2 regions of the Vibrio sp. Vb0349 genome follow, and region 2 is predicted to be linked to the other one. Evidence: riboswitches for the same ligand, from Rfam matches in the RefSeq annotation. Region 2 holds a riboswitch; the other holds the start of a gene.
What was found. A riboswitch is a leader RNA that binds a small molecule or an ion and turns the genes downstream of it on or off. The one in region 2 is predicted to bind cyclic di-GMP.

Region 1: another riboswitch for cyclic di-GMP. It lies ahead of R7Q47_RS15900 (TfoX/Sxy family DNA transformation protein); the one in region 2 lies ahead of gbpA (N-acetylglucosamine-binding protein GbpA).

Annotation. Positions count from the first base shown of each region.
Region 1 is NZ_JAWOTS010000015.1:623-13,045, forward strand. Features, by position in the region: gene torR (two-component system response regulator TorR) at 1-228, opposite strand, end outside; gene torD (molecular chaperone TorD) at 495-1,142, shown strand; gene purR (HTH-type transcriptional repressor PurR) at 1,610-2,614, shown strand; cyclic di-GMP riboswitch class I at 2,902-2,991, shown strand; gene R7Q47_RS15900 (TfoX/Sxy family DNA transformation protein) at 3,108-3,698, shown strand; gene R7Q47_RS15905 (TVP38/TMEM64 family protein) at 3,813-4,499, shown strand; gene R7Q47_RS15910 (DUF2007 domain-containing protein) at 4,520-4,840, shown strand; gene R7Q47_RS15915 (alpha/beta fold hydrolase) at 4,872-5,675, opposite strand; gene glgA (glycogen synthase GlgA) at 5,785-7,242, opposite strand; gene glgC (glucose-1-phosphate adenylyltransferase) at 7,232-8,449, opposite strand; gene topA (type I DNA topoisomerase) at 9,058-11,688, opposite strand; gene R7Q47_RS15935 (YciN family protein) at 12,123-12,371, shown strand.
Region 2 is NZ_JAWOTS010000001.1:288,842-301,264, forward strand. Features, by position in the region: gene nfsA (oxygen-insensitive NADPH nitroreductase) at 1-426, opposite strand, end outside; gene R7Q47_RS01285 (MarC family protein) at 621-1,262, shown strand; gene R7Q47_RS01290 (patatin family protein) at 1,453-2,325, shown strand; gene gbpA (N-acetylglucosamine-binding protein GbpA) at 2,378-3,841, opposite strand; cyclic di-GMP riboswitch class I at 3,940-4,040, opposite strand; gene R7Q47_RS01300 (fasciclin domain-containing protein) at 4,313-4,813, opposite strand; gene R7Q47_RS01305 (cryptochrome/deoxyribodipyrimidine photo-lyase family protein) at 4,894-6,375, opposite strand; gene R7Q47_RS01310 (DUF6482 family protein) at 6,484-6,789, shown strand; gene R7Q47_RS01315 (rhodanese-related sulfurtransferase) at 6,858-7,838, opposite strand; gene R7Q47_RS01320 (alpha/beta fold hydrolase) at 8,303-9,598, opposite strand; gene R7Q47_RS01325 (D-alanyl-D-alanine carboxypeptidase family protein) at 9,809-10,966, shown strand; gene R7Q47_RS01330 (alpha-amylase family glycosyl hydrolase) at 11,051-12,423, opposite strand, start outside.

The sequences.
Region 1 (12,423 bases), on a different contig from region 2:
GATACCAATATCCGATTGGCTACGTAACTCACGAGTAAGCATCAGGCCGTCTTCACCAGGCAGGTTAATATCCAGCATGATCAGGTCTACATCGCCCGCTTGCAAAACTTCACGCATTTCTGCGCCACTCTCTGCTTCGCTGACTTGGTAGCCCTCATTTTGGAAATATCCCGCAAGCTTACTACGAGTTACAACATCATCTTCTACGACTAATACGTGATAGCTCATTTACACCACTTTTCTGTCTTCTTATTATCCAAGACGTATTCTATTCATAACTAGTAACATTTCTAGTCATAGATACATTAAAACGCAAGATTTAGCGTTTTTATTGATTCAAAACAAGCTTGCCCATTGCTATTAATAAACGGTCATTTTTGACCATAAAACATAACAATTATAGTTACTGCTATTCATTTTAATTGATTACACTTAGGGGATATCCCTAATTGACTTTGTGATGCATGACTTGAAGCATCATTCAGGAGCCCAAAATGCAAGAAGTGAAAGCTTTTAATGAAAAACGCGCTGAAATTTACTGGTGGTTTTCGAGCTTGTTCGCAAAAGAACTAACAGAGAAAGAATTGGAAGCCTATCACAGTGTTGAAATTCGCAGTTTTCTCGCAGGTTTAGGTGAAAATGAGTCGCTGAAACCAGCTGTTGATAGCCTAGTTGATGCATTGAATCGGTTACAAGATCGTGAAGATGCACAACTAGAGCTTGCAGCTGACTTTTGTGAACTGTTTTTGAAGACAGAAAAATACGGCGCTCTTCCTTACGCATCCATGTACATTGGTGAATCAGGTTTACTGAATGACAAGCCAGCTGAGGAAATGGAAAAGTTGATGGCTGAATTTGGCGTTCAAGTAGACGAAAACCTAAAGGAACCTGCGGATCACTTAGCCGTTGAGCTCGACTTTCTCGGGAACATGATTATCCGCTCAAACGAGCTTGAACAAGAAAAACACATGGAAGAAGCCTTCGTTAAACAAAACGACTTTATCCAGCAACAATTGATGTCTTGGTTACCTCAGTTTTCAGACAAATGTAAAAAATTCGATGAATTTGGATTTTACTCAAGTGTCGCGAAACTATTAGTTGCATTTTGTAAACTAGACAGCGCCTACCTTCTTGGTGAATAATTGCCGCCTATTTTTAGGGAGCCTGCCTATCGGGCTTCCTGTGTGCCTGAAAGTGACCGATTGTAAGTAACTTGGGTATAATATTCGTTTGCCTTAACTTAGCGCAAAGACGCTTGGTTATTTAGCAGTCAAAATGTGACTTCAAATACACAAATCTCTTGCTGAAAACATTGCTAGTCAGTCCACATAGGGCTAAAATGTGAGCGCAAACGATTAAATATGATTTATATGTAAACCGCTGAAATATAGCGGTTTTTGTGTTTTCTTAACAGGTTGATGGCAATTTCTCATCAGATAGAAAAAGATAAAATTCATCGACCGATGCTGCTACGCACCCTTTTGTCGCACTTGGATCAACCGCTGCCGAGACACTTAGCGCCAATTTTAGATTGCTAGGTGTGAAACCATTAGAGCATCAGGTACATCCAATACGACATATTTCAGTAGCTCGATACAGGACACCATTTATGGCCACGATAAAAGACGTTGCTCGCTTAGCCGGCGTTTCCACTACGACAGTTTCGCACGTTATCAATAAAACGCGTTTCGTTGCAGAAGCAACGCAAGAAAAAGTAATGAAAGCCGTTGACGAGCTGAATTACGCGCCAAGTGCCGTTGCACGCAGCCTAAAATGCAACTCAACTCGTACTATTGGCATGTTAGTAACGCAGTCAACCAACCTATTCTTCTCAGAAGTGATTGACGGGGTTGAGAGCTACTGTTACCGCCAAGGCTATACTCTGATTTTATGTAACACAGGCGGGATTTACGAAAAACAACGCGATTACATTCGTATGCTGGCTGAAAAGCGCGTTGATGGCATCCTAGTGATGTGTTCTGACTTAACCGAAGAACTAAAAGAGATGCTTGACCGTCATGCGGACATTCCTAAAGTGGTCATGGATTGGGGCCCAGAGAGCTCGCAAGCAGACAAAATCATGGATAACTCAGAAGAAGGTGGCTACATTGCGACCAAACATCTGATTGACAATGGTCATACGGATATCGCTTGTCTAAGCGGTCATTTTGAAAAGCTTGCTTGCCAAGAGCGCATTGCAGGTTTCCGTCGCGCAATGAGCGAAGCGAACCTAGCTGTAAATGAAGACTGGATCCTTGAAGGTAACTTTGAATGTGATACGGCCGTATTAGTTGCAGATAAAATTACCGCAATGGACAAGCGCCCGACGGCGGTATTCTGTTTTAACGACACAATGGCTCTAGGCCTAATGAGCCGCTTGCAACAAAACGGGATCAAAATTCCTGAAGATATTTCAGTGATCGGCTACGACAACATCGAGCTTGCAGAATACTTCTCTCCACCGCTAACGACTATCCACCAACCTAAACGTCGTGTTGGTAAAAATGCATTCGAAATTCTACTTGAGCGTATCAAAGATAAAGAACACGAAAAACGAATTTTCGAAATGCAACCTGAGCTTGTAATTCGAAATACTGTGAAAAAAATGAACTAAATTTTACTGTATTTAACCGTGTTAAATAAGCGCTCTACAGGGGCGCTTATTTTTTTGGGAAAATTAAGCATTCTCTAATACTTCACACCGCTCTAATAACAATTGACTAACGTTAACTCCCTGTTTTATATAAATGTAATATATATTAAGAACTCCTTTTCAAAGGCCAATTTGCACCTTTCCATATGCAAAATAGAGCATTCAATCTATCATTTTTATTGAACCAAAATCACACTTTTAACGCTAAACCGTGATGTTAATTCAATATAAGAAGTATGCTCATTGTGTCACGCACAGGGCAAACCATTCGAAAGAGTGGGACGCAAAGCCTCCGGCCTGAACCATATTACGATATGGAAGGTAGCGGGGTTACCGATGGCAAGTGTGTAAGCAATGACTTTACTCTGTAATGACATTGTTTTTACGCATGTTTGCTACTCTCTCGGACCTGACTTTTGGTGGCGTAATATTAATTACACCGAGATAACAAAACATGGATAAACCGATACTCAAAGACTCTATGAAGCTATTTGAGGCACTTGGTAATATCAAGTCGCGCTCAATGTTTGGTGGCTTCGGACTATTCGCTGATGAAACAATGTTTGCACTAGTGGTAAACAATCAGCTTCATATCAGAGCAGACCAAAAAACTTCATCTGACTTCGAGAAACAAGGGCTAAAGCCTTACGTTTATAAAAAACGTGGCTTTCCAGTCGTTACAAAGTACTACGCTATTTCCAGCGATTTATGGGAATCAAGCGAACGCTTAATCGAAGTAGCGAATCAATCATTGAAAAAGGCAAAGCTTGAGAAAGAACAGCAAGCAAGTACAAAGCCTAACCGTTTGAAAGATTTGCCTAACTTACGACTGGCTACCGAGCGCATGCTAAAAAAAGCCGGCATCGAATCCGTAGAGAAGCTTGAAGAGGAAGGTGCGCTTAACGCCTATAAAGCGATAAGAGATACGCACTCTGCAACCGTCAACATTGAGTTGCTATGGGCACTAGAAGGTGCTATCAACGGCACTCATTGGAGTGTGGTACCTCAAGCTCGCCGAGATGAGTTGATGAACGGCCTCCAATAAAAGTCGGCCTAAAAACTATCTTGTAAAACCGCAGTCTAATCTGCGGTTTTTTTGTGAAATTTTTTCGGTTTTTCTACTGTCTTATTACATATACCCCAAATTGGAATCAAAATTATGAATAAGAAACTGATATTAGGTCTCATCCTACTAGCGGCTATCGTCTTTTTAGGTATTAACTTTGGCCAGTATTTAACCTTAGAGAATGCAAAAGCCCAACAAGAAGCACTAACTACATACATCGATCAGAATTTTGTATTCTCGGCTGCGATTTACTTTTTTACCTACATTGCAATTACCGCTTTTTCTATCCCAGGAGCGGCAGTAGTCACCTTACTTGGTGCAGCCTTATTTGGTTTTTGGACAAGCTTGCTACTGGTTTCTTTCGCTAGCACTATGGGGGCAACACTGGCCTTCTTGAGCAGCCGATACTTATTGCGTGACTGGGTACAAAACAAATTCGGAAATAAACTCAACGCAATTAATCAAGGTGTCGAAAAAGACGGAGCTTTTTATCTATTTTCCTTGCGTCTAATCCCTGTATTCCCTTTCTTTCTAATCAACTTACTGATGGGTTTAACACCGATGTCTGTAGGTCGATTTTATCTCACTAGCCAAATAGGTATGCTGCCAGGCACAGCCGTATATCTGAATGCAGGTACTCAATTAGCAACAATTGAAAGCCTATCGGGCATTGTTTCACCCGCAGTATTAGCGTCTTTTGCGCTATTGGGACTATTTCCAATCATCACTAAATGGGTTATGAATAAAGTAAGGCCGACACCGAGTCAGCAAAACTCGTAATTGGTGAAGTGGGTGTATTGATGAAAATATTTATCGCTAAAAACCCAGCAGAAGCACACATTGTATGTGAGCTGCTTAAAGTGGAACAAATTTACTGTGAAGTTCGTGGAGAAGGTATTTTCGGCTTAAAAGGAGAACTGCCGTTTGGTGATGGTACCGATCCTTATGTGTGGCTTTTTGACACTGCACAAAAGATGAAAGCTGAAGAAATAGTAAAAGCATATCGAAAACAATCCGATAGGCATGAGTATCAAGATTGGCAATGCCCAAAATGTCATGAAATAAACGAAGGGCAATTTGGTGCATGTTGGCAATGTGGATATCAACTAGGAGAGCTATAGCGGCTCTCCTATTCAGTGGATGCACTCAGTTTTAAGCACATACAGCTTGCTGTTTAATAAACTCGATGGAGTGTTGATTGAAGTCTTCTGGACGCTCTACATTGCATACATGACCACAATTCGGGATTTCTCGTAGAATGCTGAGCTTATGCGCTGCAACCATTTCTTTGACAGGTTTAATAAACATGTAATCCCTGTCGCCCATTAAGTAAAGAGTCGGAATGGGTAACTCTCGATCTTTAAAATATTTCATTAACGGATTTACATCAGCAGCAAGAATAAACCAACGTTTAAATTCTTTTTGGCAAAGCTTCTTGGCTTCGCGAATAAAAAGGTGGCGAGATTCTCGTTGGCTTCTTTGAGGCATAACAATATAAGCGAACAGTTTGTAGAGCCACATGTACGGTAGGATATGCTTACAAAAATTACCTAATTTCACTAATATCTGAGAACGAGTGTTAAGCCTTGTGACAGCACCGCCGAGCACCATCGAACGTACGCGCTCTGATGACAATTCAGCAAGGTTTCGAACAATAATAGTACCAAGCGACATACCGACAAAATGAGCGGATTGGATCTTTAAATGGTCCAATACTTTCAAAATATCTTGGGTAACTTCCGTAAAGGTATAACGGCTAGCAATGAGCTCTTTAAGTAACTGATTTGACTTTCCATGACCTCTTAAATCGATCAGCAATAAGTTAAAGTGTTGCTTGTAAGCTTTAATTTGCTTGAACCAGATAGAAGAGCTACCACCAGCACCGTGCACAAATACAACCCACTCATTACTAGTAGGGTGCAAATAGGTTTTATGAAAAAGTAGCGGCTGGGTCATATTGAGTATCAAAAAGATCGTGCTATTGAGTAAAAAGCCATCCTACCACACTCCCCTTACTCAAGATAATAAAGGCACCTCATTCAGTGCCTTTCGTTACAATTTTAAGTCAAACTAACGCTGAGTGGTAAAGCTGCAAATAAGATTCTGCGGCCTTTTGCCAACAAAAGTCTTGTTGCATCGCGTGCAACTGTACTTTATTCACTTCAGGCTCGTTTTGAGCGTAGAGCAACAGTGCCCTTAGCATCGTTAACAACAATGCCTGCGGTGTCGGTTCGAAAAAAACAAACCCCGTTGCTTCAGATGGGTTTACATCATAATCGCTAACGCTGTCCTTTAAGCCACCAACACCGCGTACTATCGGTAATGTCCCATAAGCCATACTATAGATTTGGTTTAAGCCACATGGTTCAAACTCAGAAGGCATCAAGAAGAAATCAGAACCAGCTTCAACGATATGCGCAAGTTCATTGTCATACGCTTCTACAAAGGCAAATTTGCTAGAAAACTGCGCGGCAACCTCTCGTAACTGAGCGGCAAGAACAGGGTCTCCGGTCCCAACGACAACTAGCTGAACATCGTGCTTCAAAAAATCGGCCAAAGCAGGCAACAAGTAATGAACGCCTTTCTGCTGGGTCAACCGACAAACCATACCGAACATAGCTACATTTTTTTCGGGCAAATTTAGTCGTTGTTGTAATGCTTTTTTACAAGCTTTCTTCCCTTGCGACATACTTTGCTGGTCGGCGCAGTAATTAACCGGCAAGTAGGTATCAGTTTCCGGATTCCAAGCGCTGTAATCACAACCATTCAAGATGCCGACTAAGTCCTGCGCACGTTGCTGAAACTCCCAAGCCATGCCGTGACTGCCAAGCTCTGTTTTTAGCTCCTCTGCGTACGTAGGGCTAACCGCGTTTATCTTATCTGCATTCATTACACCAGCTTTAAGCATCGTAATATGCGTTGCACTCACCGCAGCATCGGGAACGTTTCTACAATGAAACTCTGGCAAACACTGCACGTCTTCATAACTAAATACGCCTTTAAAGACCGCATTGTGAATTGAAATGACGCTTTTAGTATGAGCAAAAAACGGATCATTGCCATACCTGTGCTTGAGCAAAAATGGAACAAGACCTGTGTGCCAATCGTTCGCGTGTATGATATTAGGTTGAAAAGCGAGCTTGGGTAACATGTCAAGACATGCTGCACTAAAAAACGCAAAGCGCTCGCCGTTATCAGTATACGCTTGGTTGTTCTCCGCATACATTGATGGTCGATTGAAATACGGCGGACAATCAATCAGGTAAACAGGATTTTGACCTAACATGAGCCGCAAAACTCGATACTCCGTATGCGGCCATGATGTTAATTCTGTTTCTAATACAACTTCTGCGTCTGCGAGTTTATCAATACTGCTGTACGCAGGGATGGTAATTCTTACGTCTTGCTGTAGGTTTTGAAGGGCTTCCGGTAGTGCCTTGGCAACATCTGCCAAGCCACCACTTTTAATGAGGCCTTCAACCTCAGAAGCTACAAACAGAATAGATAAGTTGTTAGTAGCCAACTCGAGCTCCTTTCGGAATAACAACAATGCCCTCCTCAGACACGTGGAAGTGTTTTTTATCTTCTTGAAGATTCACACCAATCTGAGTACCAGGAGCAATATCGGCATCCTTGTCGACAATCACACGACGTAAAACACAGCCTTCGCCAATTTTTACGTCACCAAGAAGTATACATTCGCTGATATCGCAAGCAGAAGCAATATTACTGCGAAAACCAAGCACCGACTTTTCGATTCTTGAGCCTCTAACATAGCTGCCATTACACACTAAACTATCTATTATCTGCACACGACCATTATCAGAGTCGGTAAATGTCGCAGGTGGCAATGGTGGGTAGTAGGTGTGCAATGGCCATTTACGGTTGTACAGCGAAAATGGAGCATCTTTTTCTAGCAGATCCATATGCGCTTGCCAGTACGCATCAATAGTTCCGACATCACGCCAGTACACCTCTTCTTTTTCGCCACTGATTTTGTTGGTACTGAAGTCATACACGAACACATCACCTCTAGGGAACATCTTTGGAATGATGTCCTTTCCAAAATCATGTGATGAAGCTTCATTATCCGCATCTTCGACCAACTCTGAGAACAATACCTGAGCTTCAAAAACATAGTTACCCATTGAAACTAAAGCGTAATCAGGGTCCCCAGGAATCGACTTCGGATTTGCTGGTTTTTCTTCAAAGCCAATCATACGACCTTCACTATCGACTTCGATAACCCCAAATTGCGACGCCTCTTTTAGTGGCATGCGCAATGCAGATACCGTCAGAGAAGCCTTCTTTTCTGAGTGGAAGTTCAGCATTTGTTTGATATCCATCTTATAGATATGGTCAGAGCCAAAAATACAAACTTGCTCTGGTTCCTCTAATTCCATAAAACGCAGGTTTTGATAGATCGCGTCCGCCGTCCCTTCGTACCAACGTTTACCAGTACGCATTTGAGCGGGAATAGGATCGATAAAGCGGTCTGTAATGCCGTTGATGTTCCACCCCTTTTTTAAGTGATGGAATAAAGATTGAGATTTAAATTGGGTTAGGACGTAAATGCGCATCAGATCCGCATTAACAAAATTGTTTAGAGCAAAATCGATCAATCGATAACTACCACCAAACGGTACCGAAGGTTTACTGCGAGATTCCGTTAAAGGTCTCAAACGAGAGCCTTCACCGCCAGCAAGAATCATTCCCAAAACACCAGCCATTTGTTGTTCTCCATATCGTTATAGCTTGGATTTGGTACTCGCTTGAATGAGTCACACTCGGGGAGTCAAGCGAATACATTTAGCAACCGTCTCTGAGTTTCTGTGAACTCTTACAACACGGATAAAAAAGCTACGGCACTTCCAGTATGCAACGTCCACTCTTTCCTTATTTTTTGACGCAAACAATGCACACAGTTGCACTAATTTTTGTAATAAATTATCTAAGCGGGTTCTAAATTACAATTTTTAATACGCCATTCTGTGTACCATACAGCTCTTGCGTACTCAAGACGATATCTAGATCACACATGGAAAAGCAAACGATTACATTGTGAAAACAATTTACGAACGGATTCACTACACCGCCGATTTTTTAGCCCAATGTATAACAAATATGTGAATGCAAAATGAAAGTTACAACGAATATTTTTTACATAAAAAATACATCAGCGACTACGAAATATTGATGCAGGGATCTTCTTGCGTCAGCAAAACTCAGTCAAAGCAGCAAAGATCTATACGAACAACACAGTGGCCTTTACGCAAAAACAAAACGCAAAAAAGGCAGCGATATCGCTGCCTTTTTACATTACTTAGATCGTACGTTTTTATGCTTTCGCTTTTTTACGCTTATCAGTGACTTCCCACTTACCGTCAACAAAGAGCGCTGTCCAACCAGATGGTTTGCCATTCTCTTCCGAACGAACGTAGTTCTCTTTTGTTTTGCGACTAAAGCGTACGACTGCAGGACGACCATCAGGATCTTCTTGCGGTGCGGTCGCTAGGTATTTGAACTTCTCAGGTAAACGCTCTTCAAAACGTGCCAGTTCAGCAACCAAAGGAGCACGTGTCTCGCGCGATTTCGGGAAGTTGCTTGCCGCCATAAATAGACCTGAAGCACCATCACGAAGTACGAAATACGCATCTGAGTTTTCACATGGCAACTCGGGGAAATGAACAGGATCTTCTTTCGGGGGCGCGACTTCGCCATTCTTCAAGATCTTACGAGTGTTCTTACACGTTTCGCTCGTACAATCCATGTATTTACCAAAGCGACCGTTCTTAAGCACCATATCAGAGCCACATTTGTCACATTCAACAACTGGACCATCGTAGCCTTTTACTTTGAACTCGCCGTATTCAACAAGGTAGCCTTCACAATTCGGGTTATTACCACAAACATGCATCTTACGCTTGTCATCAATCAGGTATGCGTCCATCGCTGTTTCACAGATCGGACAACGCTTTTTAGCGCGCAGAGCTGCGGTTTCAACGTCTTCTTCTAGAACGTTAATAATACCTTCTTCGTCACCCAAGTTGATGGTTGTCTTACAACGCTCTTTTGGTGGTAACGCGTAACCTGAACAGCCTAAGAACACACCTGTCGAAGCAGTACGGATGCCCATTGGACGGCTACACGTCGGACACTCGATATCCGTCATGACGATGTGATTTAACTTCATACCGCCTTCTGACTCATCTAGCTCCGCTTTTTCAAGATCGCCAGTAAAATCAGCAAAGAAGTTGTCTAACACAGCTTTCCAGTTCACTTCACCTTCAGCGATTTGGTCCAATTTCTGTTCCATACGCGCAGTAAAGTCGTAGTTCATCAAATCGTTAAAGCTGTCATCAAGGCGGTCAGTAACAATTTCACCCATTTTTTCAGCGTAGAAACGGCGCTGATCAACTTTCACGTAGCCACGATCTTGAATCGTAGAAATGATCGATGCGTAAGTCGACGGACGACCAATGCCTCGTTTCTCCAGCTCTTTAACCAGTGCTGCTTCAGTGTAGCGCGCAGGTGGCTTTGTAAAGTGCTGTTTAGGGTCAAGTGACTCTAAGCTTAGCTTATCGCCAAGTTGTACCGCTGGAAGGATTGTATCCTCGTTTTTGCCCATTGGACGCTGTACACGAGTCCAGCCGTCAAATTTAAGGATACGGCCTTTCGCTTTAAGCGTGTATTCTGCCGCTTTTACGCTAATGGTTGTTGAATCGTATTCTGCTGGCGTCATTTGACACGCTACAAACTGATTCCAAATCAAAGCGTAAAGTTTGTGCGCATCAGCATCGACACCTTGCAGGTCTTCCGCCTTAACACCCACATTTGAAGGACGGATCGCTTCGTGCGCTTCCTGTGCTCCTTCTTTGCTACCGTACGTCAATGGTTTCGCTGGTAGGTACTTATCACCAAACTCAGAACCAATAAAGTCACGTACAGCGTCCACAGCCTCGGCACTTAGGTTAGTCGAGTCAGTACGCATATAAGTGATGTAACCGGCCTCATAGAGGCGCTGAGCTAGCATCATGGTCTTTTTCACGCCGTAGCCCAGACGTGTACTTGCTGCCTGTTGAAGCGTAGAGGTGATGTAAGGTGCTGAGGGCTTGCTCTTTGTAGGGCGGTCTTCACGCTTACATACTTCGTAACTTGCATTCTCAAGTACAGACATCGCTGCTTTGGTTTCTGCCTCATTAACTGGCTTAAACGCAGAACCGTCTTTCTGAGCAACAAGCAGTTTAAAGTCCGCTTTGTCTTTCGTTTTCGTATTCGCATGAATGTCCCAGAACTCTTCTGGTACAAACGCGTTAATCTCACGCTCGCGCTCAACTAACAGTTTCACCGCAACAGACTGCACGCGACCAGCAGATAAACCACGAGCCACTTTTTTCCAAAGTAAAGGTGAAACCATAAAACCAACGACACGGTCCATGAAGCGACGTGCTTGTTGGGCATTTACACCATCCATGTTCAGCTCGCCAGGTGTCTGGAAAGCTTGTTGGATCGCGTTTTTCGTAATTTCGTTAAAAACTACACGTTTGTATCGCTCTTCATCGCCACCGATGATCTCACGAAGGTGCCATGCGATTGCTTCTCCTTCGCGGTCCAAATCGGTTGCGAGATAAACGCAATCTGCGTCTTTGGCGAGTTTTTGTAGTTCGTTGACAACTTTTTCTTTGCCTGGAAGGATTTGGTAATTCGCTTCCCAGTCATGATATGGGTTAATCCCCATCTTTTTGATCAACGCTTTGCGGTCTTTCTCTTTTTTAACGCGCGCTTTCTCTTCCGGACTCATCCCTTTAGTTGAGATGGCTGCGGCTTTTTTCTCACCAGTGCTTTGACCGGCCGTAGGCAGATCACGCACATGACCAACACTAGACTTAACAATAAAGTCTTTACCAAGGTACTTATTTATCGTCTTTGCCTTGGCTGGTGACTCCACTATAACGAGTGATTTACCCATAACTGACTCTAACGTCCTTCATAATAATGCGGGTAGAAACCTTGTTTAAAGGCCACCCGCATAATGTTCTATTTCATTGCTTCTTTTTTTACTATTGTGCGAGATGAAAAGAAGATCAACTGCTTTTTTGAAATTCAGATCCGATTGGTTGACAATTCATCGTCTTTATACTTCAAAGAGACAGGGTTCTGAAAGGTATTGAGCGGCATATCTAAACAGGCAAACTTAGCATCCGCTAATCCAATGCAATAAATTTTGTTACCCATCACAAAATAGTTTGGTTCAATGCTCTGCCATCTTCCTCCGCATCATGCTTATACTCTAAAAATTGATCTGTTTAGTCTTACTGAACGATTGACTGAATTAATCATGCAAACCCATTTTAGTTGTAGGTATACTCAGCGTTCTTAACTGAATAGGATGGTAGAAAGAATATGTCTGATAGAACGTTTATCGAAGAGTTCGACCTTCTTTTGATCGCTAACCAAATCATCCAAGAGCACGATGATTACATCGAGGGGATGCGAGCAACAAGCGTAGAAGAAAAAGAAGGTGTTTTAGTTTTTAAAGGTGAATACTTCCTTGATGACAAAGGTTTACCAACTTCAAATACGACTGCAGTATTCAATATGTTCAAATACTTAGCGCATCACCTTTCTAAGGAATTTACGCTGGTTAAATAGTATTGGGAAACAAAAAAGCCAGAGTGTTATTCACTCTGGCTTTCCTGTTTTA
Region 2 (12,423 bases):
TAATTCGTCTACTTTTTGGGCATTGTTTCGTAAACCACCAATATACACACCTCCTAGTCCCATCGACTCCGCCGCAAGCAAGCAATTTTGTGCCATGATGCCCGAGTCTACAGCGCCTATTAGCGTTAACTCGGTAAAATCAGCTTGAACATCTGGGTTGATACTGGCGTGGCGTTGGTAATCAATGCAAAACACCAAAAACTCAGCCGCGCTTTCTACGTACCCTTGATTTCCGGCATATTGAGCTAATAGCGTACGTTTTTCTTTGTTGGTCACGCGGATAATTGAAACGACTTGCAACATGCTTGATGAGGACGCCGCAAGGCCGGCTTGAAGAATGGCATCTAATTGTTCACTCTCAATCGGTTGTGAGGTGAATTTTCGAATTGAGCGGTGATTGAGAATTGTTTGAATCGTGCTGTTCATGGTGACTTAACATCCCCTGTTACGTTAAAGGCTGAAGACTCACCTTAGCGACATTTGATGAGTCGGTAAACTATCTCAAAAGAAAAACAATGCTTGGTGCATAAGTGTGAAGACGAATCGAGAATACACCACTCGTTCTGTTTGAGAGCGTATATACTGTTTTTAGAATCAATAATTTAAATGCAGTGGAAAATATGAAAGAACTCATTGTTCATACAGTTACGGTGTTTATGGGCTTCTTTGCCATCATGAACCCTATCGCCAATATTCCCATCTTTTTGAGTTTAACTGCTGATGAAGATAAAGAAACCATCCGTTCCATTGCGCTTCGCTCGGTTTTTATTGCATTTATTATCATCGCGATATTTTCTATTGCCGGTAAGTTAATTTTTGATTTGTTTGGTATCACGCTTTATGCATTGCGAATAACAGGCGGTATTTTGGTGTTTTTGATAGGTTTTAACATGCTTCAAGGTGATTCGACGCATCAGAAAACCAAAGAGAAGGCGTATTCACCAGCTCAGCAACGGGCGGCATTGAGTATTGCAGTGTCTCCACTGGCGATGCCAATATTAGCTGGGCCTGGAACGATTGCTACCGCGATGAACTTTGCGACAGCGGGTGGTTTCGATCAAACCATTATTACTATCGTTTCTTTCGCTGTCCTCTGTGTGATCACCTATGTACTGTTTTTATTTGGAGACAAATTGGTCAAAGCGGTTGGACCAAGTGCTCTAAATGTTGTGACTAAAATGATGGGCTTAATTCTAGCGGTTATTGGTACTCAAATGTTCATTGATGGCGCGGGCGAAGCTTATAAAACGGTTTTCTCCTAGATTTCTCTTAGACCTTGCCACCTTGGTTAAGCCCGCAATTACATTTCTAACGGGTACGGATTTTTTGAACTTTAGTTTTCATTTTCTAAGAGAGAAATAAATAGACTTCACCTATTTCAATAATAAGAATATTCAATTGTTGTGATTGCACGAATTTCATTACTCTTTTGGCAAGGAGAATGGGGGAAATATGGCAACAAAAGCAATTGTAGTAGAAGGTGGCGCGATGCGAGGCGTCTTCGCAAGCGGAGTGTTAGATGCGTTTTTAGAGCAGAGTTATAAACCGTTTGATTTTGCAATCGGTGTATCTGCTGGTGCATCAAATTTGATTGGGTATTTGACCGACTACCCGCATCGCAGTATTAACGTCATTACTAAGCTGGCCACAAGCAAACGCTTTTTTGACCCGACTCGCTTCGTTAAAGGTGGGGACCTCATCGATGTGAAGTGGTTGTTTGAAGAATCTAATCGCTTGTATCCCGTCGATGAAAATAAACTGTTTAATGGCGTTCCTTTTCTCGCAGCGACAACAAATGTAGATACAGGGCAGGCAGATTATTACCGTGTGACACGTGATAATTTTCACCATGCGATTGAAGCGACAACAGCATTACCGATTGCCTACAAGCATACCCCTTGTTTTTCTGGCGGTTGTTATACCGATGGTGGGGTCGCTGATTCTATCCCAGTGCGTGAGGCTTATCGTCGAGGGGCTCGCGACATAACCGTAGTACTCTCTCACCCACTGAATTATGCCAAAAAGCCAGTTAAGACCACATGGCTGATGAAGAAACTTTTTGCGGAGCACCCCAAAATGGCGGATGCGATGTTAAGACGTGCAGATAACTATAATCAATCATTGGAGTTTATTCGTAACCCTCCACCAGGAACACATGTTAGGGTAATTGCCCCACCAGATAATTTTCATGTTCAGCGCTTATCAATGCGACAATCCGTTTTACTAGAAGGGTATGAAATGGGGCTGATTGAGGGGCGAGCGCATCTCTCTAGTTTATCCGGTGTTTATGGTTTAGACCGGGAAAATTGTCATTTTTGCGTTTGATTATAAAAGAGCCTCATAGTGAGGCTCTTTTGCGTAACGTTCAAAGGGTGATTTAGTTGACTTTATCCCAAGCCATCTCCCAGTGTGAACCTATTCCAGGCTCGTAATGGTTTGCGCTTTCTTTCCACTGCATACAGTAACCAGAGTATGGGAAAGGTTTACATTGATAAATGCCCCCGTCTCTGGCAAGCACTTTCGTGCCCGCAGTGTAGCTAGATAGTCCTTCAGGGAAGACAAAATCGTACTCACCAGATGGTGGTGGAGTAACTGACTCTTCTTTTAAGTGAAAGTCGAGTGTTTGCTGATCCACCAAGTTGCCATCTTTGTCCTTAATACGTGTCACGAGCATATGGTGACCCGGCTCTGATTTACTTAAAGCGAGCGATATCGCCTCTACCGAGCCGTCTTTCATTTCGTTTGCCCAACTTGCAAGTGGTTCGCGATGGTGATTGTAAACGGTGAGTTCTGCATTTAAATCGCCTTCAGCAGTTAGTGTCAGATCCAACGTTGTCGGTGTTGACTCAATGATATACTCGTCTGCTAAGCCATCTACTGTGAGTGAGTATTCTGGGACAGGAGTTTCAATGTTATAGCCGATCTCTACTCGCTCAAGGCCGCTATTTGCTTGCAGATACACCGGATTAGTACCATAAACAGGAGTGAATTCATCCTCTGCATACTGCCCGGCTTGCAGTTTTGCTTGTTCTTGGTTTAGCTTAGTCGCGAGTGCGTAAGACCAGTTTTTCGCTTGGCCCATTGCTGCATCGGTAATTTCTAGTTCAGTTCTATACGCCACGTTTTCACCTGCTTGATCAAATACGCGTGTATAAACCGAATCCCCAATATTTAAATCCATTGTAGGAATAATTTGACCGCCTTGCTTCCAATCTGGAATAACGGGACTGTCACCATCAAATTTCACATCGATCACGTTATAAAATGAGGCGGCAGTGTCGCCAACATCCCATACTGCCAGGATGACATGGTATCCCTCGCGAGTAGGCACATTACATTGATGGCTTACCTGTTTCGGGGGTTGAACCATATTGCCGTCGACGACACAGAAAGGAGTTAGATCAAAAGAGTCTCGTGATAGTGAAGCGTTTGGGTTCCAATCAGGCTTGGTGATGTAATATTTCCAGTCGCGCGTCACGTGGTTAGCGGTAAATGTCCATTCAAAAGTTTGTGTACCTGCTTGAATAGGGCGTCTTACCCAGCGGTCGGCAGTTTGCTCATCAAGGGCAGCTGCTAAAGCGGTTTCGGCACTCGCTATTTTACCATCGCGAGGCCCTGTTTCGGGAAAGCCATCAGGGCCTTCAACGCTTTGCGGTTCATATTGAATCGCACCGCAGTTATTATTTTTTTCGTTAGTATCTGGCGTTGGATACTTACATAGTGCCGAGCGACTTGCAGCGACACCACCATTGGTTTCTGATACATAACCGTGAGCCGCAGCACCTGAGCTAATGCTTGCAAGTGCTAACGCGAGTACGGATTTGGTTGGAAATGATTTCATCACATGTCCTCTGTTATGGCTGACAAACTAGTGTCACACCCCGGCACATGCTGAGCATAAAGCAACGCTACAGAAATTGGACTTCTGTAACACTGCGTCATGGTAACCCCGCTATCATGAGCATTCTTTTAGATTTTTAAATGCTGACAGACCGGAAGCTTTGCGTCCCACCCTTTCGAATGGTTTGCCGAAATGTGATTGAGCAGCCAAAATTTAGCTTAAGAATTTACATGTGGAAAAGTAAACGTCACTGACATGGAATCCTGTTCTCAAATTGAAAGATAATGATATCTTAACCTCGTCAATATTATGCAGTATCGTTTTGCAAGATATTGATTTTAATTTTGTTTTTATCTTTTTTATAGCCACAGTGAATGAATGGAGGTTTGTTGGGGATAAGTGGAGAGGAATCGTGCTAAGGGTGGAAGAAGTTCTGTCTAAAGGGCGGAGTGTCCCGCCCTTTGAATGGTGTTATTTCGGCATGATGACAGTATCAATCACGTGAATGACACCGTTTTTAGCTTTCACATCGGTTGCAATGACATTTGCATCGTTAACCATGACTTTATCGCCCATGGTTTTAATCATCACATCTTGCCCCTGAACCGTAGTCGCTTTGTCTAGCTTAACAACATCGGCAGCCATCACTTTCCCTGGGACGACGTGATAAGTCAAAACAGATACTAACTTGTCTTTGTTTTCCGGCATTAAGAGCATGTCGACTGTGCCGTCTGGCAGTTTTGCAAAAGCGTCATCCGTTGGTGCAAAAACAGTAAATGGGCCTTCCCCTTTGAGAGTGTCAACCAAGCCCGCTGCTTTCACCGCAGCAACAAGCGTATTGAAAGAGCCGTTTTCAGCGGCAACGTCGACAATATCGGCTTTCATCATGCCATGCTCATGAGCCTTGACGGGAAGCATAAAAGATAATGTCGCCATCAGTGTCGCCGCGATAACTAAGATACGTTTGAACATAGTGTGTTCCTTACTAGTTGAGGGTACAGCGGGTTCCCTTGAGTGTGTTTGCATTTGTACGCATCGTGATTGAAAGATGATCATCGCGTCCTACTTTCTTTTGAGGGCCTAACATGTCGCGCAAGAATTCGTCTGCCTTCTTGTTTCACATCGGCTCGTTTCCGCCACGCCCATAAGCGCTCTCTTGCTGCCTTAGCTGTGTTGTCTGGTGCGATAATAGGTGCAAGGTAACGGCTATCTGGCTGCAACTGATACATGACAGCTTCCATCTGGGTCATTGTCCAGGGCTCGAATAAAAGAGGGGGAGGAACCATTTGTAACTCAGGCACCCACTTGTAGATGAACGTACCGTTAGGATCATGTTCTTGGGCTTGCTTGATCGGATTATAAATACGGATTGTGTTAGTCCCGGTTACTCCTGCTTGCATTTGGAATTGTGGGTAATGAATTCCAGGCTCAAAGTCGAGAAATAGTTGCGCTAAATGCGTTACACCTACTCGCCAATCCATGTTCATGTGGTGAGTAAGAAAGCTAACCAGCATGGCACGCATGCGAAAGTTAATGTAACCAGTGTGGTGCAAACAGCGCATGCAGGCATCAATCAAAGGTACGCCAGTATGCCCGGATTTCCATGCTGCTAACTTTTCTTCATCGAAAGTACTACTTTGTTTAATCAATGGTTCGTAAGCCCGATTAACGCAGTAAAACTCCATGTCGTATTCCGATTCGAATTTTTGGATGAAGTGACAGTGCCAATGAAGCCGTGAAGACAATGCAATTAAGCTGCGACGAAACCCAGCGACTTGCCAGTGTTTCAAAAGGTATTGATAAACTTCACGCAAGGATATGTTACCCCAAGCGAGATATGGAGAAAGTCGAGTACAGGCTGTGCGTGAGGCTGTGGGACTAGAAATGCTTCGATAGTAATCACGACCTCGACGATGGAAAAAGTCCTCTAGTGTTTTCCAAGCGAGCCGGCTTCCTCCCGTTTGCATTCCTTTGCATTTTGATAGCCAGGATGATGGTGGCGAAAACGAACAGCCGAGAGCTTCTGCATCCAATGAATGCAATAAGTCGGTTTGGAGCTCAATAGGGCTTATTGAGGCTCTCATGACAGAGTCCCAATGTTTGTCCCAACCTTGCCGGTTTATTGCACCTCTGATTACAGCACCGTGTTCGAATTCAAACCAGTCGATGTTCTGCTCATACAGCCAAGCGGCAACTTGTCGGTCTCGTTCAAAGGTGCAGTTGAGTCCTATTTCTTGGTGAGAAAAAACAGCGTTGATTTGATATTGCGCTTGAATTGATTGGAAACATGCTAAGGCATCGTCAAACAGCACCGTGATTCGATGCCCATACGCTTTGAGCGTTTCATCCATGTCTTGCAGTGATTGCCAAACAAATCGCCAGTGGCGCTCAGAATAGTGTGGGTTGTTCAATAGCAATGGTTCAACAATATACAAAAGCACAGTTGGGTGCTTTGTTGATAATGCTTGAGTTAGTGGTTGATGGTCAGTCAGCCTTAAATCTCGCTTTAACCACACGACATTGATTGTTTGCATCGGAATCCTCTTTGTTTCCGATGTTGTACGCAAGTAAACCGAAGAAATCTCATCCAATGATCGGTTTTATTCTACAAAACGTAGAGGTAACTTTCAGGGAGGTGACACATGGCAATACCATTGAGTAAGTTACAAAAATACTTCTATGTAGACAAATTGGTCATTCATTCGCTTGATCTCGCATTGTACCAGGCATCTGTCGTGATTGATGGAGAAGCGCAATTTATCACTGATGACAACGGTATCTTTTTGAGGGCTCATTCCCTGATCGAGATGCAAAAGAAGTGCAGGAATATCAAAGCAAATAAGCAGGTTCTAGTGCATCAAAGTGCTTATGATGAAATGGTGGGGCTACCCGAAGGCAAAAGAGACAATCAACTAGAGGTATTGGTGAGGGATACAAAATTGTATTGAAAGAGTATTGGTGCGTAGTAAAAGCGAGCCACCTTACGGCAGCTCGCTAAATATAAGGAGAGTTGGGCTTAGTCTTGTTTACGCTGCGCTTCTTTTTGCGCGTACTTAGCGGCACGTCGGGCTTCTCTTTGCTTGGCACTTTCACCACCAACATGCTGCTCGCCTCGCTGCTCTGCAAGAACAACTTGTTTTTCACGCTCGCGGAATCGAGCAATTTGTTCTTCTGAGTGTGTGCCGTGACATTTTGGACAGCTCACGCCTTGCTCGAACAATTCTGACTGTTTGTCTTCTTCAGTGATTGGTAGACGACAAGCGTTACATAAATCGTAATCTGCTTTTTCTAGCTGGTGGTTCACGGCAACACGACCGTCAAATACGTAACAATCGCCTTCCCACATGCTCTCTTCTTGAGGAACTTCTTCAAGATATTTAAGAATGCCGCCTTCTAGGTGGTAGACCTCATCAAAGCCCTGTTCTTTCATGTAAGCCGTTGATTTTTCGCAGCGGATACCACCGGTACAGAACATCGCAACTTTCTTGTGTTTTGCCGGGTCCATGTTTTCTTTTACATAGTCTGGGAATTCACGAAAGGTTTCAGTATTTGGGTTTACAGCGCCTTTGAATGTCCCGATCTCGATTTCGTAATCATTACGTGTATCGACAACAAACACTTCAGGATCAGCAATAAGATCGTTCCACTCTTGAGGTTTCACGTAAGTACCCACTACGTGGCGAGGGTCTATACCTTCAACACCTAATGTTACGATCTCTTTTTTCAGTTTCACTTTGGTGCGATTGAATGGCTGGGTCTCAGAATACGACTCTTTGTATACGGTGCCAGTCAAACGAGGTTCGTTGTTTAGCCATTCCAGTAGCGTATCAATACCTGCACGATCAGATGCAACAGTACCGTTGATACCTTCACTTGCCAGTAGTAATGTTCCGCGAATATGGTGTTTTTCCATCAACGCAAGTAATGGCTCGCGTAGCTCTTGATAGTTATTCAGCTCAACAAACTTGTACAGCGCACAAACTACATACTGACTCATGAGGTTTCCTTTAAAAATACAGGTGGTCAACGACCTTAAAATTTTAGCGGCACGAAGTATACCTGACTAAACTAGTCGGAAATACGGACAAATTATACGGATATTATGAGTAGGCGGGGCCTGGCGGTCTTTGATAGGGGGAGCATGTCCGCAGGTGAAGCCGCTATGTGTTCAAATTATAAGCATTAATTATAGTGAGTTAGGTAGGTTGGAGCCGATACTTTTGGCTTAAATTTATGCTGTTATTCTGTTTTAGGCCCTTCAAAAAAGTTAGGCGCAAGAAGCACCAAATAATCACCGGAGTCATTGACAAGGAAAGGACATGTCGCAGTTTTATACATGAGGTGGTGAGGGATAAAGGTTTAGGGACAAAGAGTGAATGACTGATCGCCATTGTTCATAAACCGCTATAAAACGCCTTTTCACCACATACTGAAAAGGCGTTTTTCTAACGTCTGCCGTGCTTATTTCAACGTAGCTGCGGTCTGTTTTCCCATGGCAATGAGCCTGTCGAGAATACGTTTACCGTCGGCACGTAAACCGTTGTGCTCGTACTCATTGGTGATCCACGCTTTTGAGTTTGGTATAAACGCGAGCGTCTCTCGGCTGATATCCATTTCAACAAACATATCATCGGCGTAAACGGCGCAACTGACAGGCACTTTGTTTTGAGCCAATTGTGTTTGATCGTACAGCGCAGCCCAATCTTCTTTCGCGGCTAATATTTCTGCGGCGTCTTTTAGTGGTTTGAGGTTGACGTATTGGTCGAACATCCACGGGAAGACCATTTCCCCCGTAAAGTAAAATGGCTGGCCAGGTTCATAATTAAACTCTGGTCGGGTTTGGCGAACACGGTGCGCACTCCAATTCGACGCAAAGCCTTGGCAGTATATCGATTCATGCAAAATGGCGTAGATCGGGTTGGTTTGGAAGTTTTGCTGCGCCAACATATCGTTCAAGAACTCATAGCGAAGTTGTGGTTTGCCGTCCACTTCAATCAACGCGCTTTCTAGCCAATAGTAAGTCGGCAAGAAAGTATCACTCACACCAAAGTTGATGCCGATTTGTTGAAATTGCTCCACCGTGAAGCGTTGACCATTTGGTAGGTACTCTTCATTTTCCAGCAAGTGATTCGCAATGTTTTGGCAAAGTTGTTGCGCACTTGGAAATTGTTGGAAGAACGCTTGGTTTTTCTCCATGGTGCGTTTGAAGGTGGCTTCATACACATCGTCGGCATGACGCGAGACTGATGGCACGCCACCTGTGATGTAGCTTTGTAGCAAGCTGTCTGGGAACAAAGACAAATAGGTGAGGGAGCAAAACCCACCAAAGCTTTGACCTAAGATCGCCCATTTTTCGACGCCAAATTGCTCACGAATGTATTCCGCATCACGAACAATGTTGTCTGCGCGGAAGTGGCTCAAGTAGTCTGCTTGTTGCTGCGGTGTGAAATGAGCCAGAGTCTGATGATTAATCACCGAACTATTGCCCGTACCGCGCTGGTCGAGGAGCAAAACTCGGTACTCTTGCAGCGCGCGCTTTACCCAGCCGCTATGGCCGTTTTGACGCGGAGAGGGAAAGCCCGGCCCGCCCTGAAAGTAAACCAACCAAGGTTTGGTCGATTCTTCATCGCCGACTAGGCAAACCGCACGGGCGAAGACTTCAATGGTGCCTTTGCTCGCGTCTTGGTAATCCAGAGGAACGGTAAAACTGTGGGGAGTGTAATGCAATCCTGCGTCGATAAATGATTGAGCGTTCATTGTTATCTTTATTTCCTTATTGAGGGGTAGCGCTACTTTACTGCGAATGGCGCGAAGAACCAATGCTATTTCCCAATTGCCTCTTTAGTTCTATACCTTGGTCAAATCAATGTAAGTTCAAGAAAATGAAACGATTAGCGACTGGTGCAACTGGTTGAGTGAGCTATGCTCAATAGAGTTGCGACAAAGTAAGAGCATGGAGGAAGTCGGATGAAAGTGTCACTGGCTCGATGGACAATTGTGACTTGTTTAATAAGCGTACCTACTTTTGCCGTTGTTACGCCCAACCCACCTCAGTTACAGGCAAAAGGCTACGTATTAATGGACTTTCAATCCGGTGCCATTATTGCCGAGCATAATGGGCGAGCAGGCCTTGCTCCGGCGAGTTTAACCAAGTTGATGACCGCTTATGTAGTTGGACAAGAAATCAAAGCGGGGCGTTTGAAATGGGATGATGTTGTCACCGTGAGCGAAAACGCGTGGTCGGCCAAGTTTCCCGGTTCTTCTAAAATGTTCATCAAACCGAAAGATGAAATTAGTGTTGCGAACTTAATGCGCGGCGTGATCATCCAATCAGGAAATGACGCGTGCGTTGCACTGGCTGAGCACGTTGCAGGTAGTGAACGCGGCTTTGTCGCCTTGATGAATGGTTGGGCGGAGAAATTAGGACTGCAAGACACCTATTTTGTGAACTCCCATGGTCTTGATAGTGATGGCATCCAAACCTCACCAACCGATATGGCAAAACTCATGCAGTCGATCATCAGCGATGTTCCTGATGTGTATGCGCTATACAGCGAGAAAGTCTTCAAGTGGAACGACATTACGCAGTACAACCGCAATAAGTTGTTGTGGGACAATTCCATTGATGTCGACGGGGGCAAAACCGGCTACACCAGCAATGCCGGATACAGCTTGGTGAGCTCGGCCAAAGAAGGAAGAATGCGCCTTATCTCGGTGGTGATGGGTACGCCAAGTAAACAGGCTAGGATCAGCCAATCGAAGAATCTACTCAGCTATGGTTTTCGCTTTTATGACACCAAGCAAGTTGCTAAAAAGGGGGAAGTTGAGTCTAAAGTTCGCGTTTGGAAGGGAAATGCTAATCAAGTTGAAGCGATCTTCGCTAAAGATGCCTATCTCACTCTACCTCGTTCAATGACGGCTGGGCTTGATAAGAGTGTGGTGTTAAATGAACCGTTGATTGCGCCGATCGCGCAAGGAGATGAGATTGGTAAGGTCGTTTGGAAAAGCGATGACAGTACAGTGGCGAGTTATCCCTTGGTCAGCAGCCAAGCGGTAGAAGAGGGCTCGTGGTTCGGTCAGCTTTGGGACAGTCTGGTGCTGTGGGTGAAATCGTTCTTTAACTAGAATAAAAACGAGCAGAAGTGTCTTTCTGCATTCTTTTGTTGATGGCCGCCCAGCTAAACGCTGGGCGGTGTCTTTTTTAACGGTTTATTCCGACAAGGTGATGATTGGTAAATCGTCCCAAATCTTACTTTCATCCGATGCGCCACCGGAGAAGTTCCAAGGGCCTTTGTCTTGCTCTAGCGGACGGTAAGTTGCTGAAAGACCGTCTAAGTCCCAAGTCGTGACATAGAAACGGATACCATCGAGCGAATCTGGGCGGCCTAGTGCATCGCTAGCAAAGTCCATTGAAATGGTGTTGTTGGTTTTGTCTACTGTCACTGTTGGTGCTGGCGTTACGGCTTCTCCCCATGTCGTCGCATTTGCTCCTTTGGTGTTGTAAATCGAGCTTTGCCAGCCAAAAACAACCGCATTGCGACTCCAGGTTCCGCTTGGCATAGAAGCGTTGATCTTCGGTAGCTCAGACAAGTTGGTTGCGGCTTCTTCAGGTAAATCAATGAAGATGGTGAAACCTACGTGGTCGAAGCCGTTTGGTGGTAACCAAGTGTCGGTGATTTTGTCCATAGTGAAGGTCAAACGTACGTTACTGCCAACGGTAAACACTTCTGCTTTATTGATTGCGAGTTGGCTGTTGTCTTTGTCGAACGTTGGATCGGTTGGTAATGAGTAGTTGCCGTTTGGGCCGCCCACGCTGTCTTGTGCATCGCCCGCATCATCAATGGTGTCGTCCGGCGTGTTTGACCAGCTTAGGTTGGAGACAAAATTCACGTCCTCGATGCCTGCTTTTTTCTCGGTGGAATAAATCGCGAAGCGGTGCTGTTGCTCGCCAATCGCAAAATGACGAGTCGACAGCGTGACACTAAACTGACCATCAGCACCTACAGTAATGGTTTGCGCTGTTTCCAAGTTACCATCGACGACGAGGTTCAACTTCTCGTTGGCGTTCGCACTACCCGCGATAACAATATCACCAGTGATGGTTTGTCCTTCCCAATCTTGAGCAAGTCGGATATTGAGGTCTGGGGTCTCTACAGATTGATTGCTGCTTGTTTTTGAGTAAATCACTGCTGACTTGGCTGGCAATTCAAGGGTTACGTGACCATTTTCATCTGCGACTAACTGTTGTGGAGCTTCTGCCCAGTTCGACATGATTTGTTGTTGGAAGACGGTGCCGCCAACTTGTTCTACATCGAGTTGGTTCATCAACATCGGCGAGTTGGATGTATTCATCACAACCAAGACTTCGTCGTTATCCAACGTTCGAGTAAAGGCGAACACGCCCGCGCCCGCTTTATCGCTGCCAATCACTTTCATTTCGCCGCGTGTCATGACTTTGTTTTCAGTGCGTAGCTTGGCAAGTTCTTGAATAAACAAGTACATCTCACTGTTTTGGTCGAATGAGTCTACGTAGTTGCCATCTTCACGATACCCTCCGGCGAACATCGCATCACGCGCCGCTG